Regions from separate parts of the Bradyrhizobium sp. F1.13.3 genome, predicted to be linked through region 3. Evidence: predicted binding sites of a transcription regulator. Region 3 holds the regulator's gene; each other region holds the start of a gene.
What was found. The regulator LexA, encoded in region 3, represses DNA repair genes until DNA is damaged. The targets are predictions, from matches to a motif close to TGTTCNNNNTGTGTTCNG.
Positions count from the first base shown of each region.

Region 1 (9,902 bases), on a different contig from region 3:
GGAGCGAGATCTTCCAGGCCTCGGGCCAGACCTTTACCGGTCCGAAGGTCGTGCTGTTCCGCAACGTCACCAATGGCGGGCGCTGCGGCCGGGCGGAGTCGGCGATGGGACCGTTCTATTGTCCGCCCGACAGGACCATCTTCCTCGACACCGGTTTCTTCCGCGAGGTCGAGACGCGTTTTCGCGGCTGCTCCGGCAAATCCGCCTGTAACTTCACCACCGCCTACATCATCGCCCATGAGGCCGGCCATCACATCCAGAACCTGCTCGGCATCATTCCGCGCGTGACGCGGCTGCAGCAGCAGGCCGGCAGCAAGGCGGAGGCCAATGCGCTGCAGGTAAAGGTCGAATTGCAGGCCGACTGCCTGTCCGGCGTCTGGGTCAACCGCGAGGCGAAGAAGCGGCCGAACTTCCTGGAGCCGGGTGATATCGACGCCGCACTCACCACTGCGAGCGCGATCGGCGACGATACGCTGCAGCGCCAGGCCACGGGCCGCGTCGTGCCCGATTCCTTCACCCACGGCTCGGCGGCGCAACGCAAGCAGTGGTTCATGACCGGATATCAGCAGGGCACCGTCCAGGCCTGCAACACGTTTGGCGGTGGACAGTAGGGGTTATCCGTCATCCTGAGGTGCTCGCCAATTGGCGAGCCTCGAAGGATGCGAGCCCGTGGCCCATCCTTCGAGGCGCGCAAGAGCGCGCACCTCAGGATGACGTCAGCGGGCGGGAAGAGAAGGTGCGTTGCAATGACCTCCATCGACGAAACAAAACAATTCGTTCCGCTCAATATCGCGGTGCTCACCGTGTCCGACACGCGCGCGCTCGCGGATGATAAATCCGGCCAGACGCTCGCCGACCGCCTCCTTGCGGCTGGCCATCATCTCGCCGCGCGCGAGATCGTCACCGACGACGTCGAGGCGATCCGCGCCATCATCCGCCGCTGGATTGCGGATGCGGGCGTCGATGTCGTCATCACCACCGGCGGTACCGGCTTCACCGGGCGCGACGTCACGCCGGAGGCGGTCGAGCCCTTGTTCGAGAAGCGCATGGACGGTTTCTCGATCGCATTCCACATGCTGAGCCACGCCAAGATCGGCACATCGACGATCCAGAGCCGCGCCACCGCAGGCGTGACCGGCGCGACCTACATCTTCTGCCTGCCAGGTTCGCCCGGTGCCTGCCGCGACGGCTGGGACGGCATCCTCAAAGCCCAGCTCGACTACCGCACGCGTCCCTGCAATTTCGTCGAGATCATGCCGCGGCTGGACGAGCACCTGCGCCGGCCGAAGTCGCAGGGCGCGACGGTGTGAGCGCTTGCTTCCCTTCCCCCCTTATGGGGGAAGGTGGCGCGAAGTCCCGCAAGGGGCGAGGCACATTTATGCGCATCTCGCCCGCTGTTGCAGCATCAGAGATCCCGCTCCCATGTTTCCCCAATCAGATGCTGCCCGAAGCTGTGATGCGGCTCGGTAGCGACGAGCTTGAATCCTGCACTTTGATAGATGCCACGCGCGGCGACCAGGATGCTCTGCGTCCACAGCGTCATCCTGCTGTAGCCCCTCTCGCGTGCGCCCTGAATGCATTGCTCGACCAGCGCGCGGCCGACACCGAGCCCGCGCGCTTTCTTCTCCACCTGCAACAGGCGCAGCTTGGCAATCTCGTCCGTGGCCTTGACTAGAAAGATCGAGCCGACCGGCTCGCCATCCACTTCCGCAATCCAGCAGTGCTCGCGCGCGGCGTCATAATCCTTGATGAACTGTGCGCAGATCTCGGCGACCAGGGCCTCGTAGCTGATATCCCAGTTGTAGTCGGCCGCGTAGGCGGTGGCCTGCCGCGAGATGACCCAGCCCATGTCGCCGACGCGATGGCTGCGCAGCATGAAAGCCGCGGGCTGGCTTCGACGCTCCAGCACAGCCTCGATGGTCGCCATGGCCTGCGTGAGCCGCGTCGCATCGCTAGCCGAAAGCTGAGCCAGCATTGCGGCGACCTCATTTTGCGAGCCCAGGTTCAGCTTGGCAAAGGTCTGGCGCCCCTTGGCGGTGAGGCTGAGCTGGTATTGCCTGCGATCCGCGGGCAGGGGCCTGCGGGTGATCAGGCCTTTTTCGTCGAAGCTTTGCACGATCCGGCTGAGATAGCCGGGGTCGAGGCCAAGCTCGTTGCCGATCTCCTTTGCGGCAAGGTCGTCGCGTTGCGCGAGCTCGTAGAGCACGCGGGCCTCGCTAAGCGAGAACGGGCTCTTTCCGAGGTGCTGGTCGAGCACGCCAAGCTTGCGGGTGTAAAAGCGGTTGAAGGCGCGGACCGCCGCGATGTGGTCGTCGGTACGGTTGAACGACATGGGGCACCTCGATACTTGCCATTGTCAAATAACTATTTGACTTTGGCAAGTATCCAAGTGCCTCAGCCGACCATGACGATCCGGCTGCGCAGCATGATTCGTGATGAGCGGCCGAGCCGCCGGAGCAACCTCGCCTCGGAGCGGCGGGCCTGGGGCGGGTAGCCGCCGATGCGATCGTAGTGATCACGCGCGATCAAAAGTCCCTGATCGCCGAAGGGACCGACGAGCTTCCGCATCAGGGCCCGCAGGATATCGCGGAAGCCGGCATCGGCGTAGGGCGAGCGCGCATAGCGGAACACGGCCGCACGATCCCGGCCGCTGGTCGAGACGGACTGGATGAACTGGGTGGTTTCCTCGATCCAGCCGGTTTCCAGCACGGCGCCCGCAGGGAGGAACATCAGCCAGGACGAACGGGCCTGGAGTGCGCCGGCGGCGAGCGCGGCTCCTTGCGTGGATCCTTCGAAGCCGATGAAACGGCAGCCCGCGACGTCGGCAACGCGCTCGATGACTCCATTGCGGGTGCCGTCGACCAGGAGCACTTCCCGGATGATGCCTGCGGCGGCGCCCGGTACCAACGCGGCCAGAGTTGCGACCGCCGTCTGCTCGACGCCTTCGGTCGGAATAATTACGCTTAGCATGATTGAGGCTTCAGTCTCCGCACTTCGGGAGAAACGTAGCTGTTATACGTAGCTGTTATGATGTTGTCATAAACACGCGGCGCTGCCGAGTGCAACTTTTCGGACGGGCCGCGGTCTACGATGGTAAACCGCTGTAGCGATCGCATCCAAATATGTCCCGTGCGGGGTGGCAATATTGCCGAATGTTTCGGCGCCAGCTGTCCTGGACCGTATTAATCCAGAGGAGCCGCGATATTGCGCGATGGGCGGGCCGTTCGCAATCCTGCAAAGGGAGGATGCGCCAGCGGACGAGCGCGAGAACGTGAACGTGCAATCACGCTGCTGACAAGGGCTTCGAAATGAACGCCGATCAACTTGCTGTTAACTCGCCGGCAACATCGCCCAGGCCGGACGGCGCGGCGGCCTTGCGGATCCGCGCCGTGATGCTGGGCGAACGCATCAATCCCTCCGGCCTCGAGATGGGGGCGACCGTCTCCTCGACGCCGGCCGCCTTCCGCGTTCATGCCGGCCTTGCGGTCATTTTCCGCTACGGCGTCGTGGTGCTGATCGGTCTCCTCCCATCGGAGGAGAAGGTGCTGATCGACAGCCTGAAGACCCGCGTGATCGGCGAGCTCAGCCCCTACGAGGAGGAGATCGCGCATGCGCAACTCTGCAAGGACGAAAGCGCCGAGGCGATCCAGCCGGGAGGCCCGATCTGCCTCGCCAAATTCTCCGACGACCGGCTGCTGCTGATCGCGGACGCGCTTGCCAAGAGCACCTCGCTCGCGCGTGACGAGCGCCGCGTCGCCGCGGTCTTCGACGTGATCGAGCCGTTTGCGCGCATGCTCGCCGAGCAGGGCCGCACGCCGCCCCGGCGCAAGGGCATCCTGCAATTGATCGGCAATGCGCTTCTCGTCCAGCAGCGCGTGGCCGGCCGTGTTGCGGTGGCCGAGAAACCCGACGTGCTCTGGGAGAAACCCGAACTCGACCGGCTCTATGCTCGCCTTGAAGACGAGTACGAACTGAAGGAGCGCCTCGACACGCTCGAGCGCAAGCTCACCGCCGTGTCCGAGACCGCCAACGCGCTCACCGACATCATCGACACCCAGCGCTCGCTCCGCCTCGAGGTCGCGGTGGTGGTGCTGATCGTGATCGAGGTCGCGATCGGGTGTTTCCAGATTTGGTCGGGGACGCATTAGAACACGCGGGCCGCTGGATCAATTTACCCCGCGAGCGAGATGCTCGTGACTGCGCCCTCGCCCCTTGCGGGAGAGGGCAGCACCGCAAGGAGACACAACCTCACAGGCGTGAGGGGGTATTCCTCCGCATACTCACATGCATACGTGAGCGACGAAAGAACCCCTCATCCGGCGCTTCGCGCCACCTTCTCCCGCAAGGGGAGAAGGGAAGCAACGCCGATCCTACGCCGTTGATTACGAGCTGACGGCCCGCAGCACCGCCGCACAATGTCGTGCGATCATCAGTTCCTCATTCGTTGGAATGACGAAAACATCGACTGCGCTATCGCCATGGTTGATGCGCTCGCGCGCTGAATCATTCGCAGCGGGATCGATGCGCACACCGAGCCAGTCGAGACGCTCACCGATCGCGCTGCGGATTTCCCCGGCATGCTCGCCGATGCCGCCGGTGAAGACCAGGCAGTCCAGCCCGGCAAGCGTCGTCGCCATCGCCGCCACCTCCTGCGCGGCGCGGAAGGTGAAGAGCTCGACCGCCTCCCGTGCCGCAGCTTCGCTGCTCGCAAGCAGCGTGCGCATGTCCGAAGCGATGCGGGAGACGCCGAGCAGGCCCGATTCGTGATAGAGCAGGTGCTGGACGTCTTCGACCGACATCTTCTCGTGCTGTTGCAGATAGAGCAGCACGCCAGGGTCGATCCTGCCGCAGCGCGTGCCCATCACCAGCCCATCGAGCGGCGTCAGTCCCATCGTCGTGTCGATGCTGCGGCCGTCGCGCAAGCCGCACAGGCTCGCGCCGTTGCCGAGATGCGCGATCACGGTGCGCTTCGCAACGAGCTGCGGCGCGATTCGGGCGAGCCGTCCCGCGACATATTCGAACGAGAGACCATGAAACCCGTAGCGCCGGACGCCGCGCTCTTCATAACGTCGCGGAATGGCGAAGCGGCTCGCGGGCGGCGCAATGCCGTAGTGGAAAGCGGTGTCGAAGCAGGCGATCTGCGTCAGGTCGGGCCTTATCGCCTTGATAGTGCGGACCGGCGCCAGACACCGCGGCTGGTGCAGCGGCGCCAGCGGCGTCAGCTCTTCAAGTTTTGCGGTGACATCGTCCGTCAGCTCGACTGGGGCGGAATAGTCCGGACCGCCATGGACGACGCGATGGCCGACGGCGCCCAAGCGATGGTCGCCGAAACGATCCTCGATGAAGCCGAGCACGTCGGCGAACAGATGATCGCTGTCCGCATCCGATGCTTCCCGCCGTTTCTCGAACAGGTCTTCGCCCGCGGGGCTCTTCACGACGAGCCGCGGCTTCGTCTCGTGCTCGTCGAGCAGGCCCTTGCAGAGCAGGGTGGGCTCGGCCGCCGAGATATCGAACAGGCCGAATTTGATGCTCGACGATCCCGAGTTGAGAACGAGAACCGTGTTCAACATGGCTGCCGTCAATCGCCTGCCTCCGCCGGCGTGTTGCCGCCGGCGCTGTTCTGCCAGACCCATTCCTGGATTTCCGGCATGTCCTCGCCGTATTCGCGCACATAGCGCGAATGCTCGATCAGCTTGTCGCGGAATTGCTGCTTCACCTGCGCCGCCTTGGTCGCGAGCCCCGCCACGCGCTCGATCGCCTCGATCGCGAGGTGATAGCGGTCGAGCTCGTTGAGCACGACCATGTCGAACGGCGTCGTCGTGGTGCCTTCCTCGGCAAAGCCGCGCACGTGCATGCCGGCGTGGTTGGTGCGGTTATAGGTCAGCCGGTGGATCAGATAGGGATAGCCGTGATAGGCGAAGATCACCGGCTTGTCGCGGGTGAACAGGCCGTCGAAGTCGCGGTCGGACAAGCCGTGCGGGTGCTGCTCCCTGGGTTGCAGCGTCATGAGGTCCACGACGTTGACAACGCGGATCTTCAGCTCGGGCAGCGCCTTGCGCAGCAGGTCGACGGCGGCGAGCGTCTCCAGTGTCGGCACGTCGCCGGCGCAGGCCATCACGACATCGGGCTCGCCATTCGCATCTTCGGTGCCGGCCCAGCTCCAGATGCCGATGCCGGCATCGCAATGCGTGGCTGCCTCCTGCATCGACAGCCATTGCGGCGCCGGCTGCTTGCCGGCGACGATGACGTTGATGCGGTCATAGGTGCGCAGGCAATGATCGGCGATCCACAGCAGCGTGTTGGCGTCCGGCGGGAAGTAGATGCGAACGATGTCGGCCTTCTTGTTGGCGACGAGATCGACGAAACCGGGATCCTGATGGCTGAAGCCGTTGTGGTCCTGACGCCAGACATGCGAGGTGAGCAGGTAGTTGAGCGAGGCGATCGGGCGCCGCCACGGCAGATGCCGCGTCACCTTCAGCCATTTGGCGTGCTGGTTGAACATGGAATCCACGATGTGGATGAACGCCTCGTAGCAGGAGAAGAAGCCGTGCCGTCCGGTGAGCAGATAGCCCTCTAACCAGCCCTGACAGAGATGCTCGCTCAGGACTTCCATCACGCGTCCGTCCTGGGCGAGATGCACGTCGTAAGGTTTTGTCGGCTCCATCCAGACGCGTTCGGTGGCCTCGAACACCGCATCGAGCCGGTTTGACGCGGTTTCGTCCGGGCCCATGATGCGGAAATTGCGGGCCTCGGCGTTGAGGCGGATGACGTCGCGCAGGAATTTTCCGAGCTCGCGGGTTGCCTCCGCCGCGACGCCGCCCGGCTGAGCGACCTCGACGGCGAAGCTGCGGAAGTCCGGCAGCTTCAGCTCCTTCTTCAGAAGGCCGCCATTGGCGTGTGGATTGGCGCCCATGCGGCGATGGCCTTCGGGCGCGAGCGCCTGGAGCTCGGCAATGAGCGCGCCGTTCGCGTCGAACAGCTTTTCCGGCTCGTAGCTGCGCATCCACTCTTCGAGAATATTCAGATGCGCCGGGTTCTCGCGACAGTTCGCGACGGGCACCTGATGCGCACGCCAAAAACCTTCGACCTTCTTGCCGTCGACTTCCTTGGGGCCGGTCCAGCCCTTCGGGCTGCGCAGCACGATCATCGGCCAACGCGGGCGTTCGACGCTCTTGCGGCCGTCGCGGGCGTGCTGCTGGATCGACCGGATACTGGCGAGCGCGACGTCGAGCGCGTCCGCCATGATCTGGTGCATCAATCTGGGATCGTCGCCCTGGACGAACAGCGGCTCGTGCCCGAGCCCGCGGAAGAGATCGCGGATCTCGTCGTCGCGCATCCGCCCAAGCACGGTCGGATTGGCAATCTTGTACCCATTGAGATGCAGGATCGGCAGCACCGCGCCGTCATGCGCAGGATTGAGGAATTTGTTGGAATGCCAGGACGCCGCGAGCGGGCCGGTCTCGGCCTCGCCGTCGCCGACGACACAGGCGACGATCAGGTCGGGATTGTCGAATGCCGCACCATAGGCATGCACCAGCGCGTAACCGAGCTCGCCGCCTTCGTGGATCGAGCCCGGCGTTTCCGGCGCCGCGTGACTGGGGATGCCGCCGGGGAAGGAGAACTGCCTGAACAGCTTGCGCAGTCCGTCGGTATCGCGCGCGATATCGGGATAGATCTCGCTGTAGCTGCCTTCGAGATAAGTGTTGGCGACCATGCCGGGGCCGCCGTGGCCGGGACCGCAGACATAGATCATGCTCAGATCCAGCGCACGGATGACGCGGTTGAGATGGGCATAAATGAAGTTCAAACCGGGCGTCGTGCCCCAATGGCCGAGCAAACGCGGCTTGATGTGCTCGGGCCGTAACGGCTCGCGCAGCAGCGGGTTGTCGAGCAGGTAGATTTGCCCGACGGAGAGATAGTTCGCGGCGCGCCAATAGCGATCGAGGAGATCGAGGTCGCCGCTCGCGGCGGCCGATTGTTGTTGATTTGTCATATTGCTGCCGACCTTCACCCGGGATCGTCACCAACCGAGTTCCGGCGAGATCGATCCTTCGGCAGCATCAAACGGGATCGCCGTGACGCCACTGTTGCGTGAGGTCAAAAGCAAGCGCGCGAAGTTTGGGCAGCTCTACTGTGCATGGGGTTGTTTTCACGTTTTTTGTTTGTGTTCTTGATTTGTTCCTGCGGCGTGCTATCTTGGCTTCATGAGTCCAGCATCCTCTCATGCTCTCAAGCACCCGCCGGTCACGGCGCCCTCCGAGCCGGCGGGTGCGCCTTCTGACTTCCCTGAGCTGGCGGTCGCCATCGACCGCCAGCGCAGGCGAGGCCGGGGCGCGCAGTCCAACGCCAGCGGCCGCTTCGAGGCCGAGGCGCGCGTCGCCTTCGACGATGGCTGGCAGAGCCTTGAAGAACTGCCGCCGTTCAAGACCACGGTCGCGGTCGACACTTCGCGCAAAGTGATCACCCGCAACGATTCTCCCGACATAGGCTTCGACCGCTCGATCAATCCCTACCGCGGCTGCGAGCACGGCTGCGTCTATTGCTTCGCGCGGCCGACGCATGCCTATCTCGGCCTGTCGCCGGGGCTCGACTTCGAATCGAAGCTGTTTGTAAAGCCCGAGGCGCCGGCGCTGCTCGAGAAGGAGCTTGCGGCGCCCGGCTACGAGCCGCGGATGATCGCGATCGGCACCAACACTGATCCCTATCAGCCGATCGAGCGCGAGCGCAAAATCATGCGCGGCATTCTGGAGGTGCTGGAGCGCGCCGGCCATCCCGTCGGGATCGTCACCAAGTCGGCGCTGGTGACCCGCGACATCGACATTCTCGCGCGCATGGCCAAGCGCAACCTCGCCAAGGTCGGGATCTCCGTGACCTCGCTCGATCCGAAATTGGCGCGCACAATGGAGCCACGGGCGTCAACGCCGCCGAAGCGGCTGGAGGCGCTGAAGCAGCTTTCCGAGGCCGGCATTCCGACCACCGTCATGGTCGCGCCCGTGATCCCCGCGCTGAACGATTCCGAGATCGAGCGCATCCTGGATGCTGCCGCCCATGCCGGCGTCAAGGAAGCCTCCTACGTGTTGCTGCGGTTGCCGCTCGAGGTGCGCGATCTCTTTCGCGAATGGCTGATGGCGAACTATCCGGACCGCTATCGCCACGTCTTCACACTGATCCGCGACATGCGCGGCGGCCGTGACTACGACGCGAAATGGGGCGAGCGCATGAAGGGGACCGGCCCGATGGCCTGGACCATCGGTCGCCGCTTCGAGATCGCCTGCGACAGGCTCGGGCTGAACAAGCGGCGCCCCAAGCTGACGACGGATCATTTTGCCAAGCCGAAGCGGAACGGCGATCAGCTCAGCCTGTTCTGAGGGACGAAGTGGAAGAGGCGTCGTATGAGTCAGGAACTGGCAGCTCCAATCCCGCGGCTCACCGTCATCACGCTGGGCGTGAACGACATCCGCGCCAGCATTGCCTTTTACGACGCGCTCGGTTTCTCGCGCCGGCTGAAGGTGACCGGTGAGGCCGTTGCGTTCTATGATACTGGCGGTCCGGTGCTCGCGCTGTTTCCGTGGGATCAGCTCGCGGTCGACGCCAAATTGCCTGATCACCCGAGGCCATCGACGTTCCGCGGCATGACGCTCGCATGGAACTGCCGCGCGCGTGAGGAGGTGGACGCGGTGCTGGCTTTCGCCGTCGGCGAGGGAGCCGCGCTGCTGAAGGCCGCGCATGAGACCGATTACGGCGGCTATTCCGGCTATTTCGCCGATCCTGACGGCCATCCATGGGAAGTCGTGGTCGCGCCCGGCATCGAGGTCGGCGAGGACCGGCGGGTGCATCTGGCGGAATAGGGCGGCTGACTTGAATAACGGGAATTGTCCGAGGTTCCCGGTTGCGCAGGCCAT
Region 1 is NZ_JBEPRI010000012.1:85,996-95,897, reverse strand. Features, by position in the region: gene ypfJ (KPN_02809 family neutral zinc metallopeptidase) at 1-611, shown strand, start outside; gene moaB (molybdenum cofactor biosynthesis protein B) at 747-1,310, shown strand; gene ABIB66_RS28580 (bifunctional helix-turn-helix transcriptional regulator/GNAT family N-acetyltransferase) at 1,406-2,332, opposite strand; gene ABIB66_RS28575 (glycosyltransferase family protein) at 2,395-2,970, opposite strand; gene ABIB66_RS28570 (RMD1 family protein) at 3,309-4,148, shown strand; gene ABIB66_RS28565 (acetate/propionate family kinase) at 4,383-5,570, opposite strand; gene ABIB66_RS28560 (phosphoketolase family protein) at 5,579-7,993, opposite strand; gene ABIB66_RS28555 (PA0069 family radical SAM protein) at 8,205-9,368, shown strand; gene ABIB66_RS28550 (VOC family protein) at 9,393-9,848, shown strand.
Region 1: ABIB66_RS28555 (PA0069 family radical SAM protein) is a predicted target of LexA. The motif match lies at 8,166-8,183, and genes of this name have one in related genera.

Region 2 (9,902 bases), on a different contig from region 3:
CTTACGAATTTCGCGCGTCGAAATCATTGGAAGACCCCGACCGCAAGAGACGGCCAATACCGCCGTTTTAACACCGCCCTGCATCAGATGCTGGGATATGGCAGTGGCCCGCAGAATGCGACGGAGCAGCACTTGGAAGATATATTATTGCTCCAGATGCAAGGTGATCGCGCGTTTCTTGACTGGCACGCCAACATCGGATGCACGCTTCATTTCTGGATCGACCGCGATGCTCTCGATCAGCTCGACTTCGCGAAAGTGGTCGCTACATACGAATGTGATTGAGGTGACGCCGACGCGGTGAACTCGCGACCGTCGAGAGGCGTTCGCGCGCAGGATCTTCCTCCTCGACCATGATGTGTCTGACAAGGGCTATTGAATTTGATTGTGCGCGGCATGGCTAGCCAATGCCGCAACAATGGTTCAAAAGCTCATGGCCACTTCCCAGAGTTCATGCCATGAAGCTCACCACCGTCACCCCCGCCGATATCCGCCGCGCGTTGCTGTTGCGCGAGGAGATCGCGCTGCTCGATCTCAGGCACGAGGCTGGCTTCGCGACCGGTCATCCGCTGTTCGCCGCCAATTTGGCCGCCGATCGGATTGCGATCGAAGCCGAGGTCAGGCTGCCGCGCAAAGATGTGCCGATCGTGCTCTATGATGATGGCGAAGAACTGGTCACTGCCGGCGCCGAGCGCATCGCGGGTCTGGGCTACACGAACATCCGCGCGCTCGACGGCGGGCTGAAGGCCTGGCGCGACGCGGGCTATCAAATCTTCGAGGACGTCAACTCCTACTCAAAAGCCTTTGGCGAGCTGGTCGAGTCGCGCCGGCACACGCCCTCGTTCAGTGCCGACGAGGTGGCAAAACTCATCGCGGACAAGGCTAACATCGCCATCCTCGACGTCCGCCGCTTCGACGAATACGCCACCATGAACATCCCGGGCTCGGTCAGCGTGCCCGGCGCGGAGCTGGTGCTGCGGGCAGGGCAGGCGGCACCCGATGCCGACACCACCATCATCGTCAATTGCGCCGGCCGCACCCGCTCGATCATCGGCACCCAATCGCTGATCAATGCCGGCGTGCCGAACAAGGTCCGGGCGCTGCGCAACGGCACCATCGGCTGGACGCTGGCGCGGCATACGCTCGACCATGGTGCCGACCGGCGTGGTGCGATCGGGTCGTTCGAGGGCGGCCCGGCCAATGCCCGCGACGTCGCCTATCGCGCCGGTGTGCGCCACATCGGCGCGAGCGAGATGGCTGCGCTTGTCGCGCAGACCGATCGCACGCTCTATCGCTTCGATGTGCGTGACGCCGAGGAATATGCGGCCGGCCACCTCCCGGGCTTCCGCCACTATCCCGGCGGCCAGCTCGTGCAGGAAACCGACATGGCCGCACCGGTGCGCGGCGCGCGCATCGTGCTGACCGACGACAAGTGCGTCCGCGCCGACATGACGGCGTCCTGGCTCGCGCAGATGGGTTGGGAGGTCTATGTGCGCGAAGGCGGCTATGACGGCGCGCTCGAAGTCGGTCCGCCGCACGTCCTGCCCAGGCCCGACCCCGCCCACCGCTACCGCCGCCCCTATGAAGGCACCGGCGTCGACGAGCGCGCGATGCAGGCCTATCTCGACTGGGAATATGGTCTGGTCGAACAATTGCGTCTGGACGGAACGCACGGGTTTTACGTGATCTGACGACCGCCCCGCCATCTTCTCCCCGTATCCGAACCCTATTGTGCTGCGCATCCCCCGCGGTCTATGAGCTGCGGCGAAGCTGTGACCCACGGAGATTTCATGCCAGCCCCAGGCCAAAGCCCTGAGCGGAACGCGAAGGCGCTGCTGCTCGAAGGCGTCAACGACAGCGCCGTGGACCTGTTCAGAACTGCGGGTTTCACCAATGTCGAGCGCCTGACCAAGGCGCTGGACGGCGAGGATCTGCGGCGGGCGCTCAAGGGCGTGTCATTGCTCGGCATCCGCTCGCGGACCCAGATTACCGATGAGGTGCTGGAAGCGGCCGACCAGCTTCTCGCCGTCGGCTGCTTCAGCGTCGGCACCAATCAGGTCGATCTGCTGGCGGCGCGCAAGCGCGGTATTCCCGTGTTTAATGCGCCGTTCTCCAACACGCGTAGCGTCGCCGAGCTCGTGATCGGCGAGATCGTGATGCTGCTGCGGCGCATCTTTCCGCGCTCGGTGTCAGCCCATGAGGGCGGCTGGGACAAGTCGGCGACCGGCAGTCGCGAGGTGCGCGGCCGCACCCTCGGCATCATCGGCTACGGCAATATCGGCTCGCAGCTCTCGACGCTGGCGGAGGCGATCGGCATGCGCGTGATCTATTTCGACCGCACCGACAAGCTCCGCCACGGTAACACCGAGCCGGTCGAGAAATTGGAAGAGCTGCTGGCGCAGAGCGACGTCGTCAGCCTGCACGTGCCGGAGACGCCGGAGACCGCCGGGATGATCGGCGAGAAAGAGCTGCGGGCGATGAAGCCCGGCTCCCTCCTGATCAACAACAGCCGCGGCACCGTCGTCGATCTCGACGCGCTGGCGCGGGCTCTGCGCGACGGCCATCTCGCGGGTGCCGCCATCGACGTGTTTCCGGTCGAGCCGTCCTCGAATTCCGACCGCTTCAAGAGCCCGGTGCAGGGCCTCGGCAACGTCATCCTCACGCCGCATATCGGCGGCTCGACCGAGGAGGCGCAGGAGCGCATCGGCGGCGAGGTGGCGCGCAAGCTGGTCGATTTTTTCATCACCGGCTCGACCACGGGGGCAGTGAATTTCCCGGAGGTGCAGTTGCATCTGCGTCCCTCCGGCGCGCGCTTCAGCCACGTCCATCGCAACGTGCCCGGCATGCTGCGCCGGCTCAACGAGGTCTTCCTGCAGCGCGACATCAATATCGCCGCGCAATATCTGGAGACCTCCGGCGATCTCGGTTACGTCGTGCTCGATGCCGACCTCGGCGGCCAGGATTCAGGCGCGCTGCTTGCGCAGATCCGCAGCCTCGAGGGCACCGTCGGCGCGCGGCTGGTGTTCGAGCACTAGCGTCATTGACGGGCGGCCGCAGGTCGCCTTGAATGCGGCCTGCTGGCGGAACGAACAGAAACTCAGGGGGAAACGATGGCGCAAATCCATGTGAAGCTGTGCGCATTGCTGGTGGGCGCAGCGGGCGCGCTGGGCGCGAATTCCGCTTCAGCGGTGACGCTGACTGAGGATGCGGACACCGTCTGCAAGGGCCTCGTCGGCGGCGCTGACGCCGTGAAGATCGATTCGGCGACGTTGCTGGCGCCGTCGCAACTGGCCGTGGCCGAACGCGGCCCGACGCCGTCGGGGCGCGTCACGCCCGCCAATCCCGGCTTCTGCAAGCTGCTCGGCCATATCGATCCCACCGATCCCAAGGCGCCCCCGATCAAGTTTCAGGTCAATTTGCCCGTCGAATGGAACGGCCGCTCGCTGCAATATGGCGGCGGCGGATTCAATGGCGTGCTGATCACGGGCCTGGCGCTGCCGCCGGCCTATCCCTTCGACAAGCCGTCGCCGCTCGCGCGCGGCTTCGTCACCTACGGCACCGATTCCGGTCATGAGTCCAAGCCGGGCGAGCCGCCGCAGCTGTTCGCACTCAACGACGAAGCCTTCGAGAATTTTGCCCATCGCGCCTACAAGAGGGTCCGCGATACCGCAGTCGCGCTGATGCAGCGCGCTTACGGCAAGAGACCTGAGAAGATGTACTTCATGGGTTCTTCCGAAGGCGGCCGCGAAGGCCTCACCATGTCACAGCGCTATCCCGATGATTTCGACGGCATCTTTGCCCGCGTGCCCGTCATCAACTGGGTTGGCCTGCAGCATGCCGGCACGCGCTCGGGGCTCGCGACCATGGGTGAGGGCTGGATCAATCCGGCGCAGGTGAAGCTCGTGGGCGATGCCGTGCGGGCCGCTTGCGACAAGGCCGATGGCTCCGATGACGCGCTGGTGCAAGATCCCGTGTCCTGCAAGGCGGCCTTCAAGGCGGAGACGCTGCGTTGCGCCAGCGGCAAGTCGGGCGATCAGTGCCTCACCGACGCACAGATCAAGGCGATCGACACGTTGCATGCGACCTACAAATTCCCGTTCCCGCTCGCCAACGGTCTCGACGATTATCCGGGCTGGGGCGTGTCGGGCGAGGACACGCCGGCGGTTGGCCCGACCGGCGGCTGGGTCGCGTGGTGGCTCGGCACGGCGCCTCCCGCGCAACCGCCTGCGCCCAATAACGGCATCGCCTGGATCTACGGCGCCGGCGGCATCCAATACGTGTTCGCGCGCGATCCCAAGCTCGACGTGACGACGTATAAGCCCGAACAGCACAAGGCGCGGCTGCTCGAGGTCTCCAGCCTGATGGATTCCACCGACCCCGATCTCAGCCGCTTCCGCGCCCGCGGCGGCCGACTGATCATGCTCGAACACATGGCCGACTACGCGCAGAGCCCCTATGCCGGCATCCGCTATTTCGAGAGCGTCGAACGCAAGCTCGGCAAGGCCGAGACGGCCGAGTTCGCGCGGCTCTACACCGCGCCCGGGGTCGACCACGTCGGCTCCGGCGCGCCGGCCAATGTCGACATGCTGAGCGTGCTGGTCGATTGGGTCGAAAAGGGCAAGGCGCCCGGCGATTTGGAAGTCACCGAGCAGAAGGTGGAAGCGCCGTCCTTTGCGACGCTTCGCGCGCTGCCGCTGTGCCGCTGGCCGGCGTGGCCGCACTACAAGAGCGGCCCGGTGACAGAGGCGGCGAGCTTCACCTGCGCGCCCTAGCAGGCGCGCCACTTCGGAGCGTCACCCCGCCGCCATCGCCTGGGCGCCGCCGAGCAGCTGCGCATTGAGCCGGCCGCCAGAGAACAGCATGTCGTCAAGCGCCTCGTCGATATCGGCGGAGATCACGGTGTTGCCGCCGTCCCGCGCGATGCTTCCTTGCGCCAGCCGCCGCATCAGCTCCCTGATGAAGGCGCAACTCGTGCCTTCGCTGCGACGGGCCGCTTCGGCGATGACCGCGTCCTCGATTGGCAGTCCTTTGCCGTAGAGCCGGACCAGCTTGCCGCGGCCAGTCTCGTCGGGCAGCGGCACTTCGATAGCTTGATCGATGCGGCCGGGGCGACCCGCGAGAGCTCCCTCGAGGTCCTCCGGCCGGTTGGTGGTCAGGACGAACAGGATGTCGGCGTCTTCCTTCAGGCCGTCCATCTCGTTGAGCAGCTTGTTCAGCATGGATTCCTCACACGGCCCCATGTCATCGCGGTCACGGGCGATGAGATCGACATCCTCGATCACCACCATCGACGGCTGGAGCAGCCGTGCCAAGCTCATATAGGCGCCGAGTAGACCGATTTGTTCGGCCGTGATGATCAGCGTCGTATGCCCGGGCAAATGCGTTGCGAGATAGCGGATCGTGTGGGTCTTGCCGGTGCCCGGCGGCCCGTACAGCAAGATGCCTTTGCGTGTCGATTGACCCAGCCGGCGCAGTTGGTCTCGGGTGTTGACGAAGGTCAGAACGTTGCGATCGAGCAGCCGCAGAGTCTGCTCCGGCAGGATCACCTCGTCGCGGGCGACCTGCGGCAAGCGATGCACCGTGATGCCGCGCGAGCGACCGCGATAGTCGGAGTCGGCATCGAGCGACAGGATCTTGCCGCGATAGGTCCGCGCAGCCTGTACGGCTTCTTCCAATTCACTGAAGCATTGCTGGACCAGAGCCGCGCCTGCGGAACCTGCGGGCACGAGAATCTCGATTCGAATTCCGGGCTCGCGACTGTATTCGCGGTGTGCGCAGAGCAAAACCGCATAGCGGAGATTATCCTGCTCACACAGCCACAATCCGTTATCCAGACACTTGACCGGGCTCTTCTCGCCTACGTCGACGTCGGAATATTGCAGTGGGGCAATCGCGATCGCATAGCGGCCCTCCTTGAGCAGTCGTGGAATCGACAGCGTTTCGTAGCGCTGCTCCTCGTTCAATCCCACCAGCCGGATGGCCTTGCCGAAGAGCCGGTCGACCGCGGCCTGGAGATCGACCCGCATGTGGCCGGGAAATTGGCGGATCGTGGTCACGAGCTTGCTGCGCGCCGTGGTGGCAAGGTGCCAGTCGAGAACGTCGCAAGCAAAGTCGAAATCTTCCTCTTGTTCGTTCGAGGGCTCATCCGCCGCACGCATGCAGTCGCTGCACAGCCAGACCGTGCGGCTGCCGATACGCACGTCCATCTGTCCCTCCGGCTTGCCGCAGAGTTCGCAAGGAGTCGTGACCGCCTCAAGCGTGACCTGCAGTTGATGGCCGGCCAGGCCGATGGATTGTTGCGCAGATTTGAAAAGGGCTTCGGCGACGGATTGGGGGTAAGGTCCGCAAACCGCCCTTTCCTTCTGCTCGATCTGGGTGATCAGCGCGGTCGCTTCACGGTCTGATTTGCCGAAAACCTGCCGAAGCAGATCCATCACGAATTGGTCCGGCGTATCATCGTCATTATGAATTACGAGCTGGGTCGGCTGGTTCGGGCCACGCATACTGTTCATCACGAAAGTCTCCGGGACAATCTATGATTGAATAGAACGAATAGGGAACACAAAACGAGGCAACCGTCAAGCGTTGCGGCGGCACCTAATTGCGATTGGTGGGTGAGGTCCTGGTGCGCCGGTGCGGCCTGTTGCTCGACGACTGCCGCGGTACATCGATCCACCTGCCGTCCTTTGACATTCCGAGCCGCTTCGATTATCTATTTCGCATGCGAAATAAGGAGGCCGGCGCGGGGCATCATCGGCTGATCTACCTGCTGAGCGTTGCACAGCGGCGCTTGCAGCGCTGGATGGCGGCGCAGCCTTCGAGCGAGGTCACGCCGGCGCAGGCAGGGCTTCTGTTCATTCTCGGCAAGCAGGACGGCGTGCTCATGGGTGAGGCGGGCACGGCGCTCGATCTGGGGCCGGCCGGCATCTCCGGCCTCGTCGACCGCACGGCAGCTGCAAAGCTGATCGAGCGGCGGGCCGATCGGGAGGACGGGCGCGCCTGGCGCGTCTGGCTGACGCCGAAGGGCCGTGCAGCGCTCGCACAGGCAAAGGCCAACGCGGCACAGGTTAACGCCGCGTTGACGGACGGATTCACCAGTGCGGAGATCGATATCGTCGCGCGCTGGCTGACCAGCATTCAGGACAAATTTCCAAGAGAGCTTTCAAGAGAACTTCCAACAGAGCTTTCGCGAGATCCAGAGGAATAGAGGAGAGACCCATGACCGAGCACGTCCGGATCGAGAACAGCGGCGGAATTCTCACACTCACGCTGGCGCGCCCCGACAAGAAGAACGCGCTGACGGATGCGATGTACGGCAAGCTCGCCGATGCCATCGAATCCGCCGAGTCCGATACATCGGCCCGCGTGATCCTGATCCGTGGCGAAGGCGACATGTTCACTGCCGGCAACGACGTCGGCGAATTCGCCGCGGTCGCAGCGGGCAAGTCGGAAGGAAGCCGCAACGTCGTGCGCTTCATCCAGTCGCTGGCGCGGTGCACCCGGCCTTTGGTCGCCGCGGTGCAGGGCCGCGCCGTCGGCGTCGGCACCACGATGCTGCTGCATTGCGATCTCGTCGTGCTTGCCGACAACGCGCAATTGTCGACGCCCTTCGTCAGCCTAGCGCTGGTGCCGGAAGCCGCCTCCAGCCTGCTGATGCCCGCGCGCATCGGTTACGCACGGGCCTACGAGATGTTCGCGCTCGGCGAGACCGTGCCGGCCAAGTCCGCGCTGGAATGGGGGCTCGCCAACCGCGTGGTGCCGCTCGACAAACTCGATACCGAAGCGCTCGCGCTGGCGCAGCGTCTTGCCCGTCAGCCGGCCGGCGCGCTCACCGCCACCAAGAAGCTGATGCGCAATGGCGAGGCGCTGGTCGCGCAGATGAATGCCGAAGGCGAGCAGTTCGGACTGCGCCTGCGCACCGCCGAGGCGCGCGAGGCCTTCACGGCGTTTGCGGAACGCCGTCCGCCGGATTTCACCAAGGTTGCGTGAGATCCGGGGCTGCAGGAAGGCTTGTCGGGTCGGAAACTCACGCCAATTCGATTAAAACCTTAACGGAACATTGGCATGTCGCGGGCAAGGTGACGCTAGAAAGCGTAGGCCCCGACACCATGGCAATGTTTAAGAAATCGGTAAGTTCGCTCCTGCTGACCTTGATGGCCCTGCTGGCCGCGGGTGCGCTGGCGTCTACGGCGATCCAGATGGTCGGAGCGTTCGGCCGCTACAGCGACAGCCTCGAGACCGCGCGGCTTGCCGCCGCCGACAAGGCGATCTTCCATGGCGTGCTGGCGCTGCGCAACAATCGCGGCGATGCCCAGAGCGCGATCCTCGGCGAGGATGATCCGCGTGCCAAACTCGAGGCGGCGGAGAAGGCCGAGCAGGGCGGCTATGACGCGATCGGCGCCGCGCTTGCCACCGTCGACTTCGCCCGCCGCGACGAACTCTCTGGCACATTGAAGCAAGGCTGGAGCGCCGCCTCCCCGCAATTCCAGCTGTTCTACGATGAAGCCAAGCGCCCGCGCGCCGAACGCAAGATCGAGCGGACCAATTCCTGGTACGATGCCGTCACCAAGGTGATCGAAACGGCCAACCTCGCCTCCACCGCGGTGTCGAACCGTGCCTGGATGGACGACCCCTTCATCGCCCGCATGATCCAGGTCCGGCGCTTCGCCTGGCAGGTGCGCGATCGTTATGGAATCCATTGTTCGTCCCTTCGCTCCAACGTCAACAGCAGCAAGCCGCTCGACGACGCTCAGAAGCGATCAGTGGCGCAATGGGATGGCACGATCACCTCCGGCTGGGCGGGCATGGCCGAGTTGCTGGCTGCGCCCGGCGTGGCGGCAGAGCTGGTGACGGCCGCGACGGACGCGAAGGCCAAGACCGATGGTGCGCTCAAGCAGATCGGCGAGCTCACCAAGAATTTCGACGGCAGCGGCAAGCCCGCGATGCCCGCCGCGGAATGGAATACGCTGTGTCAGTCACCCTTCGCGTCCATCGTCGCGGTGGCGAACAAGGCGCTCGACCAGTCGATCGCGCGGGCGGAGACGGTGCAGGCCAAGGCGCTCACCAATCTCGTCGTGCAGTCGCTCGCGTTCCTGCTCGCGCTGGCCGTGACCCTGGCCGGCATCTACGTGGTGCGCAACCGCCTCATGCACCCGGTGCGCGCCATCCTGGATGCGATCGCCAAGATCAGCGCCCGCGATCACGCGACGCCCGTTCCGCAATCCAGACATCCCGACGAGTTCGGCACCATGGCCGCCGCGCTCGAAAGCCTGCGCGAGAGTGCCGCGACCGCGGAACGCCTGGGTCGGGAGCGCGAAGCGCAGCAGGCGCTGCAGCTCGCCCGCTCCGGCACCGTCGATGCGGCTTGCCGCAGTTTCGACGACACCGTGCAAGCCGTCATTCACAGCGTTGCCGCGTCGACGAAGGAGCTCGATGCCACCGCGACCGACGTGCGCTCGCTGGTTTCGGAATCGAGCAGCCAGACCGCGGCGGTCTCGTCCTCCGCCGAACAGGCCACCAACAATCTCGAGACCATCGCGGCCGCGACCGAAGAGCTCTCGGCGTCCGTCGGCGAGATCTCGGCGCAGGTGCAGGCCAGTGCCCGCGAGGCCCGCGAAGCCGTGTCGCAGGCAGCGCAGACCAATGCGACGGTTGAGATCCTCGATCAGACCGCTGGCCGCATCGGCGAGGTTGTGAAGATGATCAACGCCATCGCAGGGCAGACCAATCTTCTGGCGCTGAACGCCACCATCGAAGCCGCGCGCGCGGGCGAGGCCGGCCGCGGCTTCGCCGTGGTCGCCGGCGAGGTCAAGAGCCTCGCCTCGCAGACGGCGACCGCGACGGAAGAGATCTCCCGCCAGGTCGCGGAGATCCAGGGCGCGACGGGCCAGGCGGTCACTGCC
Region 2 is NZ_JBEPRI010000011.1:292,547-302,448, reverse strand. Features, by position in the region: gene ABIB66_RS28090 (DUF1963 domain-containing protein) at 1-285, shown strand, start outside; gene ABIB66_RS28085 (rhodanese-like domain-containing protein) at 459-1,691, shown strand; gene serA (phosphoglycerate dehydrogenase) at 1,791-3,035, shown strand; gene ABIB66_RS28075 (tannase/feruloyl esterase family alpha/beta hydrolase) at 3,111-4,772, shown strand; gene ABIB66_RS28070 (ATP-dependent Clp protease adaptor ClpS) at 4,794-6,512, opposite strand; gene ABIB66_RS28065 (MarR family winged helix-turn-helix transcriptional regulator) at 6,722-7,207, shown strand; gene ABIB66_RS28060 (enoyl-CoA hydratase) at 7,219-7,989, shown strand; gene ABIB66_RS28055 (methyl-accepting chemotaxis protein) at 8,109-9,902, shown strand, end outside.
Region 2: ABIB66_RS28070 (ATP-dependent Clp protease adaptor ClpS) is a predicted target of LexA. The motif match lies at 6,545-6,562, and genes of this name have one in related genera.

Region 3 (9,902 bases):
CCGGTCGACGGCCTGCGCGCCTACCTCGCCGGCTACGTTGACCGAACGAGCGGCGCCAATGGCCGACGCGGATGCCTGCTGGTGGCCACAGCCATGGAGCTGGCTGGCCGTGACGCCGAAGTTGACCGCCGCATCGGGAGCTTTTTCAAAGCCATGGAGGCCAGGGTGGCTGATGCACTGTCCCGTGCGAAGGCGGCGGGCAAGCTGGCCGATGCCGTCGAGCATTCAAGTGCCGCGAAAATTCTCGTCTGTTTCGTCGAGGGGCTGCGCGTCGTCGGCAAGGCGGCATCGACGCGGATCACGTCACAAGCCACCGCTGACGCTCTCCTCGACCGCTTCATCAGGTAGACAACCGTTTTATCAGGTTCGGCCGCTTCCGCTGCTGGCGCGTCGAAATATAGACCGAACGGTCTTGAAAGGAAGAATGTCATGTCGGCCATCCAGATCGTCTGTGCGGTGGCCGTCCCCCTGCTCTGGGGTTACCAGTTCGTGGCCATCAAAGTGGGCGTTACGGAGTTTCCCCCTCTCTTCTTCCTCGCGCTGCGCTTTTTGGCCATCGCGCTGCTGCTCACTCCCTTCGTCAAACGGCCCACGCGTCGGCAGCTCGGCCCGATCGCAGCAATTTCGCTTTTCCTCGGTGGGCTGAACTTCGGTCTCTTCTATGTCGGCCTCGGGCTCGGCTCGGGCAGCATGTCGGCCGTCGCCTATCAACTCGCCACGCCCTTCACGGTCCTGTTAGCTTGGCCGCTGCTCGCGGAGAGGCCATCTCTCACCACTTCCGCTGGAGTAGTGCTTGCATTCGTCGGTGTGGTCATGTTGGCGGCGGAGCCCGGCGTGTCCGCAAAAACGCTTCCACTGCTGCTCGTGGTCGGGGCAGCCTTTGCATTCGCGATATCCAACGTCTTGACGAAACGCTACGGGCCTTTTGATCCCCTGATGTTGATGGGGTGGTCCTCGCTGCTCACGGTGCCGCAAGTCATGGTGATGTCGCTGCTCCTTGAACATGGACAACTCGCGAGCCTCGTTACTGCGGATGGACGTGGTTGGCTGGCGCTCGCCTACACGATTTTTATCGGGGGAATTGTCGGGTTTGGCCTATGGTTCTGGCTGATCGGGCGTTGCTCCATGGGCCGCGTCGCGCCCTTCGGTTTGCTGCTTCCAGTGTTCGCCTTGACGTCCAGCGTGATGTTCCTTGGCGAACACATGACTTCAAAGTTGATTTTCGGCGGGCTGCTCGCGATCTCCGGCGTCGCCATCACACAGTTGAGACCGAGCGCTTGATTGATTTGAACGGCCATAGCTCTTGAGCTGTCGGCCCGTGAGGACTTGACCGTGGTGACCCGCCAAGCTATCCCGCCCTCGCAGCTCCTCTGGCGCTGCCGTAGGCGTTACCGTCATCCAACGCGTCCTTTGTCGAGAGGATCCCAGCTGGGAGATCTCGATTCACGAGACGCCACGGTCATGCCATCACTCTCCCAGCTTGCGGACGCTTTCCCGTTCAAGACGTCATTTCCGGCACGGCTTATCCGCGCCTGGATGTTGCTGTCGCGCCGGGATTGCTCGCCGGCAGGGTTTTCCTGGATTGCCGTGGCCTTCACCTCCACAGAAAGGCAGCAACCATGAAGATGACCGGCAACACGATCCTCATTACCGGCGCCACCAGCGGCATCGGCCGCGCATTGGCCGAGGCTTTCCACGACCGCGGCAATCGCGTCATCGTTACCGGGCGACGGCAGTCCTTGCTCGATCAGATCACCGCTGAACGCCCGGGCCTGATCGGCCTGACGCTTGACCTCGCCGATCCCTCAAGCCTGCCGCGCTTCTCGGCCGAAATCCGAGCAAGCTTTCCCAGGCTCAACGTGCTGATCGCCAACGCTGGCATCTCGCGGCCGGAGGACATGACGGCAGACGGCTGGGACGCCGCGGACGCGGAAGCCATCGTCGCGACCAACATTCTGGGCGTGCTGCGCGTCACCGCGGCGATCCTGCCGCTCCTGAAAGGGCAACCGAACGCGACGATCATGGCGACCAGCTCGAACCTCGCCTTCGTGCCCGCGCTGACTTCCCGGCCTACTGTGCCAGCAAGACGTTCCTGCACTCCTGGCTTCAGTCGCTGCGGCATCAGCTTCGCAAGATCCCCGTCGAAGTGCTGGAGCTCGCACCGCCCTATGTGCGGACCGAACTCACCGGCTCGCAACAGGCGAGCGATACGCGCGCGATGCCGCTTCCCGCCTATATCGCTGAGGTCATGCAATTGCTGGAGTCGCGGGTCCATCCCGGCGGCGAGGTGCTGGTCGCGCGCGATCGCGCCCGGCACTGGTCGAGCGCGACGGCCGCTACGAGGCCACCTTCGCGGCTATGAACCCGAGCTGACACAGCGTCCCGAAACAAGTTCGCCCGGGAACGGCTATCCATTCCCGGGCGATCAATACCTTACCGTCGCGAGGGCCTAGGCTAGTTCGGCACCGCAGCCTTCAGCGCCGGCTTGGCGGCGACGGCATTTGCGGTTTGGCCGTGCAGGAAGTCGTAGGCCGTATGCAGGGCCTTGTCGTCTTTCGCTTCCGGCGGGACATAGGACTGCGATCCGGTCTGCTCGGTGCCATCGGCCGCCTGGAGATGGCCGCGCATCTGGGACTCCGCCATGGTGTCCATCCGGCCCTTCAGCTCGGGCGGCACGTCCTGGAGGATCTCGATGTCGGGCGCGATGCCCTGGGCCTGGATCGAGCGGCCCGAGGGTGTGTAGTAGCGCGCCGTGGTCAGCGCCAGCGCGCCGTTGCCGGTGCCGAGCGGAATGATGGTCTGCACCGAGCCCTTGCCGAACGAGCGCGTACCGATCAGCGTGGCGCGCTTGTGGTCATGCAGCGCGCCGGCCACGATCTCCGAGGCCGAGGCCGAGCCGCCATTGACCAGAACCACCAGCGGCTTGCCCTTGGTGAGGTCGCCACCATGCGCGGTGAAGCGCTGGGTCTCTTCCGGATTGCGGCCGCGGGTCGAGACGACCTCGCCACGCTGCAGGAACGCGCTCGACACCGACACGGCCTGGTCGAGCAATCCGCCCGGATTGTTGCGCAGGTCCATCACGTAGCCCACCAGCTTCTCCGGCGGAACGTCCTTGGAGATCGATGCGATCGCCTTCTTCAGGCCATCGGTGGTCTGCTCGTTGAACGAGGTGACGCGGATATAGCCGATATCGCCATTCTCGACGTGGAAGCGCACTGGGCGCACATGGATGATCTCGCGCTTGATCGCGACGTCGAGCGGGGCGTCGGCCCCCTTGCGCACGATCGTGAGCTTGGTCTGGGTCTCGACCGGCCCCTTCATCTTGTTGACGGCCTGCTCGAGCGTCATGCCCTGCACGGCATCGCCATCGATCTTGCTGATGAGGTCGCCCGACATGATGCCGGCCTTGGACGCCGGCGTGTCGTCGATCGGCGAGACGACCTTGACCAGCCCCTCCTCCATCGTGACCTCGATACCGAGCCCGCCGAACTCGCCGGAGGTGGTCTCCTGCATCTCGGTCCAGGCCTTGTCGTTCATGTAGCGCGAGTGCGGATCGAGCGAGGTCACCATGCCGGTGATCGCGCCTTCGATCAGCTTGGCATTGTCGGGCTTCTCGACATAGCTCGCCTTCACCCGCTCGAACACTTCGCCGAACAAATTGAGTTTGGAATAGGCGTCATCCGCCCTCGCTGCCGCCCGTGCCGCCCATACGCCGCCATGCGGACTGGCTACCAAAAGGGTCAGACACGCTCCAGTGAGCGCGCCCAGTGGAAACAGCAGGGTTTTCCGCATGGATAGGCTGGCCTTTTTGCTTCGCGGTTCGGTGGGGCTGGGGAGCCGCCATCCAAATGGCGATCCAGCCTGCTTCTCACAATACCATTCCGGTTTCTTCAAGGCCGGGATGCCACGCCGGCGGGTACCCCGTAAAAATCCCTTCGTCCGGACCTAAACTTTCGGCAACGTTGCAGGACCCGGTATGAGCGCAGCGGGACGGCCGGCCGGCCCACGCCTTGCAGCCATGCCATTTTAGGATGGTTTTGGCGACGCGGACGGGTTAGGCGATGAGGTAAGGCTTCAAATTCTCGGGAGGATAACAATGAACGAAGCACCCCGCATCCAAGCGGAAAGGAACGTCGAGCTCGGCGCCAGCACCGAGCCGTTCCAGAATCTGCATGAATTCATCCGGAAAGCGCGTTCCAACCTCAACCAGAATGCCTGGGATTATATCGTCGGCGCAGCCGAGACCGAGACCACGATGCGTCGCAACCGCATGGCGCTGGACGAGATCGCCTTCCGCCCGCGCGTGCTGCGCGATGTCCGCAAGGTCACAGGTTCGGTCGAGCAGTTCGGCCGCAAGATGCGCCTGCCGGTGGTGCTCGCCCCCGTCGGCGCGCTCGAGATCTTCGACCCGGATGGTGCGGCGAGCGTAGCGCGCGCCTGCGGCACTTTCGGTGCAGCGCACATGCTCAGTTCGGTGTCCGAGCCCGGCCTCGAAAAGACCGCCGAAGCTGCGCCCGACGCCCTGCGCCTCTACCAGCTCTATGTGCGCGGCGACGACGCGTTCGTCGCCGACGTCGTCAGCCGGGCCGAGAAGAATGCCTATGCCGCCTTCTGCCTGACCGTCGACACCGCTCATTACAGCCGTCGCGAACGTGACATCGCCAAGCGCTACGTTCGCGAGAGCCGCCTGCGCGCCACCGGCGGCGATTACCAGAAGGGTCTGGAGTGGCGGACGGTGAAGATGATCAAGGACAAGTTCAAGATCCCGCTGATCCTCAAAGGCATCGCGACGCCGGAGGACGCGCTGATCGCGATCGATCACGGCGTCGAATGGATTTACGTCTCCAACCATGGCGGCCGTCAGCTCGATCACGGTCGCGGCGCCATGCATGTTCTGCCCGAGATTGTCGACGCCGTGAACGGCCGCGCCAAGATCATGGTCGATGGCGGTGTCTGTCGCGGCACCGACATCGTCAAGGCGATCGCGGCGGGCGCCGACCTCGTCGGCATCGGCCGGCTGCAATGCTGGGCGCTGGCGGCGGCCGGCGAAGCCGGCGTGGCGCGCATGCTGGAGCTGCTCGAGGACGAAGTGCTGCGCTGCCTCGGCCTCTTGGGTGCAACCTCGTTCGCCGAGGTCAACAAATCCTGCCTTCATCAGGCGACCGCAACCAACGCGCCCAGCGTGTTCAGCGCGTTTCCGCTGTTCGACCACGAGCCATATCGATACTGAATGAAAGGGTGCAGGTGACATCGCTCTCTCCCGGCAGCGCGGATGCGCTTCTGTTCGATCTCGGCCGCGTGGTGCTCGATATCGATTTCTCCAAGGCCATCGCCTGCTGGTCGGGACATGCCGGCTGCAAGCCCGAATCCCTCGTCGCGCGCTATGTGCGGGACAGCGAAGCCTATCGGTTGCACGAGATGGGGAAGATCAGCGATGAGGACTATTTCGCCTCATTGCGAGCCTCGCTCGGAATCGGCATTTCGGACGCGCAGTTCCTGGAAGGCTGGAACGCGATTTTCGCCGGCGAAATGCCTGACATCGCCGAGCTGCTGCCGCGGGCAGCGAAGCAGATGCCGCTCTACGCTTTCTCCAATACCAACCGGCCGCACGTGGACCATTTCTCAAGGGAATATGCCGACCTCCTCGGCCATTTCCGCGAGCTCTATTTGTCGTCCAGCATCGGCTTGCGCAAACCGGATGCGGAGGCCTTCGACCACGTCGTTGCAGCGATCGGCGTACCCGCCGGGCGCATCGTGTTCTTCGACGATCTTGCCGAAAACATCGAGGGAGCGCGGGCGCGCGGCTTGACGGCCGTGCATGTGACTTCGCCGCGTGACGTCGGGAACGCATTGAAGGCATTGGGCATTTGACGAGGAGCCCTTGTCGCGAAACCCACGGCGGCACGGCCCGACGGGACCAATTTTGAAGGAATTGAGGAACCCGATCACTTTGTGCATTTTTGTACAGAGTTCCGGGAACGGAATACCGCCTTCCGGACTCTTAGAGTCCGTTGGGACTTCTACGGACGGATGCATCATCGTGCTGGGCAAAACCTACCTCACCAAGCAAGCCTCTCTTCTTCTTGAATTCGCCAGGACAACTTCAGATTCGGACCTTTCCGCCAAGCTTGTGAGCAAGGCCGCCGACCTGAAATCCCAAGCCGATCCGCTACCCGACAAGGATCAAGGACCCAAGGCGCCCGACGTAACTCCCGGGCAGGCAGGGAGCTGATCGATACAGGCCGGGGGGCGCACGTCGTTCTCGTCTTACCATGACCACTATCCTGCCGATCTGTAACCTCCTTCGGATCATGGCGCGACGCGCTTGATCCCGGCTTCCGGAACAACATGAAGCGGCGGGAATGACTGCGCCCGTTCAGCCGTTTTTGCCTCCGCGCCCGCGCTCGGCTAGAAGACTTGCGGAACATTCGCCCGAACGTGCCGAGCAGGAGTTTTCGCCGTGGCCTTGATGCCGGTTTCTGACGCGCTTGCCGCAGTGCTGGCGGGTGCAGAGCCGCTGCCGGAAGACATGATTTCCCTCGACGAGGCCTACCATCGCGTGCTCGCGCGTGACGTCGCGGCGCGACGTACGCAGCCGCCGCAGGCGATGTCCGCGATGGACGGCTACGCGGTGCGCGCGGCCGATGCCGCGACGATCGATTCGGAGCTCACCGTCATCGGCGAAGTCGCGGCAGGCCGACCGTTCGCGGGGACGGTCGGCGCCGGCGAGGCCGTGCGGATCTTCACCGGCGGCGTCGTTCCCGGTGGCGCGGACGCCGTCGTGATCCAGGAGGACACGGTCGCCGCCGGCAAGCGTATCACGATCAAGGAAGCCGCGATCGCCGGACGGCACATCCGTCCCGCCGGCGTCGATTTCCGCGAGGGCGACGTGCTCCTGCGCAAGGGAAGCCGTCTCACCGAGCGCGACCTCGCGCTCGCCGCCGGGATGAACCATCCGCACCTTGCCGTTTTCAGGCGTCCGAAGGTCGCGATTCTCGCCACCGGCGACGAGCTGGTGATGCCGGGCACCACGCCCGGTCACGGCCAGATCGTCTATTCCAACGGCTACGCCCTGCACGCACTCGCCCGCAGGGAGGGCGCCGAGACCATCGACCTCGGTATTGCCGCCGACACGCTGGAGGCCACCACCGCCGGCATCCGCCGCGCCCGCGAGAGCGGCGCCGACATCCTGATCACGACCGGCGGCGCATCGGTCGGCGACCACGATCTGGTCCAGCAGGCACTGAGGGACGAAGGCATCGCGATGGCGTTCTGGAAAATCGCGATGCGGCCAGGCAAGCCGATGATGCACGGTCGGCTCGGCACAATGGGTGTGATCGGCCTGCCGGGCAATCCCGTGTCGTCCTACGTGTGCGCTTTCCTGTTCCTGGTGCCTCTGATTCGCGCCCTGTCTGGCCGTTCTGTGATTCACCATCGCCGTGAAAGCGCCGTGCTCGGCCGCGACGTCGGCGCCAACGACCAGCGCGAGGACTATCTGCGCGCGCATCTGGAGGAGCGTGACGACGGCACACGCGTCGTTCTTCCCGTCAACCATCAGGATTCTTCGCTGCTTGCGAATCTCGCTGCAGCACAGGTACTTCTCGTGCGCGCTCCGTTTGCGCCGAAGGCCGAAGCCGGCACGGCTTGCGAAGTATTGCGGCTCCCCGTCTGAGCGCCTCGGCAACGCGCGTTCCGCGAACTTTGCTCTGTTCACGGTAAATTAAGCAGTTGCGGAACATGTATCGAACATATAGTGTCCGTTCATGATTTGTTTCGAGCATGTAGCGGCATATAGCCGAATTCAGCGTCTCGGAATCGGACGACATCAACCGGGGGACTTTGGTCGAGATGTTAACGCGCAAACAATACGAGCTTCTGCGGTTCATCAGTGAACGTCTGAAGGAAAGTGGCGTGCCGCCTTCCTTCGACGAGATGAAGGATGCGCTCGACCTGCGCTCGAAGTCGGGCATCCATCGCCTGATCACGGCGCTCGAGGAGCGTGGCTTCATCCGACGCCTGCCCAACCGCGCCCGTGCGATTGAAGTCATTAAGCTGCCGGAGCTCCAGGCAGCCGCAGGCAGCCGGCGCGGCTTCACGCCGAGCGTCATCGAGGGCAATCTCGGCAAGGTGCGTGCGAGCTCCAGCCTGCCGGCTGACGAGGGCGAGCGTCCCGTTGCGGTGCCGGTGATGGGCCGCATCGCGGCCGGCACGCCGATCGAGGCGTTGCAGACCCGCAGCCATACCATCAGCGTACCGCCTGACATGCTCGGCTCGGGCGAGCATTACGCGCTCGAAGTGCGCGGCGATTCCATGGTCGAGGCCGGCATTCTTGACGGCGACATGGCACTGATCCAGCGCAACGAGAGCGCCGATACCGGCGACATCGTGGTGGCGCTGATCGACGACGAGGAAGCGACGCTGAAGCGCTTCCGCCGTCGCGGTGCATCGATCGCGCTCGAGCCCGCCAACGCGGCCTATGAGGTCCGCATCCTGCCGCCCAACCGGGTGAAGATTCAGGGCAAGCTGATCGGGCTTTACCGGAAGTACTGATACCGGAAGTGCTTCATACCGGAAGTGCTTGGCGCCTCGCGCGCTTCCACCGGCATCGCCGGTCAGAGATTGGAGCGGATCATCGTCCGCTCCGGCTGGATAGTCGTTCTGGTTCTGCACAGACTATCCGGCCCCTCCTCCGGGGCTGGCTCCTCACGACGCCAACGAAACAGCACGGCTTCAAACAGCACCGCTTCGCGGCTCAAGTGTTCGAGGAAACACCGGCCAGCGATCAAGTTCGACCGCTGCAGCCAAGCCGGCAATATTCGCGCATGCGCCTCCCGAATGCATCGCAACGGGCTTTGTTCCTATTGAATTCGGGAAAGATAATGTGATCGCGGCTTGCAGAAGCCAGCCGCAGATTTGCCCATAACCAAGCAGAGCGTTCGTGCTTCCACTCTGATAGAGGCCTGCGCCTCGATAAGAGACGCGGGTAGCTATCCCAGCATGAGGAGCACCCGATGTGTGACTACAGCCTGCATGCCGTCGCGTCGCGCCCCGCCGAAGTCGGCGAGACGATCGTCACGACAAGCTTCCGCGGCACCTCGACGCGCGGCTTCGCCTCCGCAGCCGATCCGTCTGTTGCCGTCTGCCTGCTGCCAGGAACGGAGCTCGCCTTCGCCGACGACGTCCGCTACGACAATCGCTGGATCTGGACACGCACGATCAATTCCCGCGTGGGTAAGTTCGGCAAGATGGATCCGCACATTCCCGACCGCCATCATGACGCGATCGAATTCCCCGACGGTAAATATGTGCTGGTGACGCAGCTCGTCGAAGGCCAGCGCGCGACCGTGCTGCAGCTGCCGGTAACTCAGTCGGTCGCCGAGCGCGAGCACAAGGTGCAGATTATCGCCGACCGGCAGCCGACCGTCACGCACCTGCCGATCGGCTGACACAGCCGCCTCCGGCTACGAGGTCGGGGGTCAGGATTGAATTGCCATCGCCGGCCGCGGCCGGCGAGATGGTGTGGCTTGCGTCCGCGAAATCCAATCGGATGGACCAAGCAGTTGCACCTCTCCGCCGCACGAAGTTTGAGCCGCCCTGCCTGAAGTTTGAACGTCCGCTTCGCAGCCAAATGACCGATGCTGTCAGGGCTTGAGACGGCGGACACGCTCGATGAAAACCTTCCTTCGCGTCGTTGAACTCTGGGTGCCCGATCGGACGCGCATGCGGCTGGAGTTTGGTGGCGGCCTCTACGACGAAGGGCTGTCCGCGTTCAAGGCCGTCAGCGAAGAGCTGCACTTCGGGTATGACGAGGGACTTCCGGGCAAGGCTTGGGCCGCGGGCCACCCCGTGATCCTCACCAAATTCGCCAACTCCTATTTCAAACGGACCGATCAGGCGCTCGC
Region 3 is NZ_JBEPRI010000007.1:150,055-159,956, forward strand. Features, by position in the region: gene ABIB66_RS20390 (TetR/AcrR family transcriptional regulator) at 1-348, shown strand, start outside; gene ABIB66_RS20395 (DMT family transporter) at 430-1,281, shown strand; partial or broken gene ABIB66_RS20400 (SDR family oxidoreductase) at 1,626-2,362, shown strand; gene ABIB66_RS20405 (S41 family peptidase) at 2,455-3,792, opposite strand; gene ABIB66_RS20410 (alpha-hydroxy acid oxidase) at 4,097-5,230, shown strand; gene ABIB66_RS20415 (HAD family hydrolase) at 5,239-5,871, shown strand; gene ABIB66_RS20420 (hypothetical protein) at 6,041-6,232, shown strand; gene ABIB66_RS20425 (molybdopterin molybdotransferase MoeA) at 6,461-7,672, shown strand; gene lexA (transcriptional repressor LexA) at 7,849-8,550, shown strand; gene ABIB66_RS20435 (hypothetical protein) at 9,012-9,446, shown strand; gene ABIB66_RS20440 (GAF domain-containing protein) at 9,670-9,902, shown strand, end outside.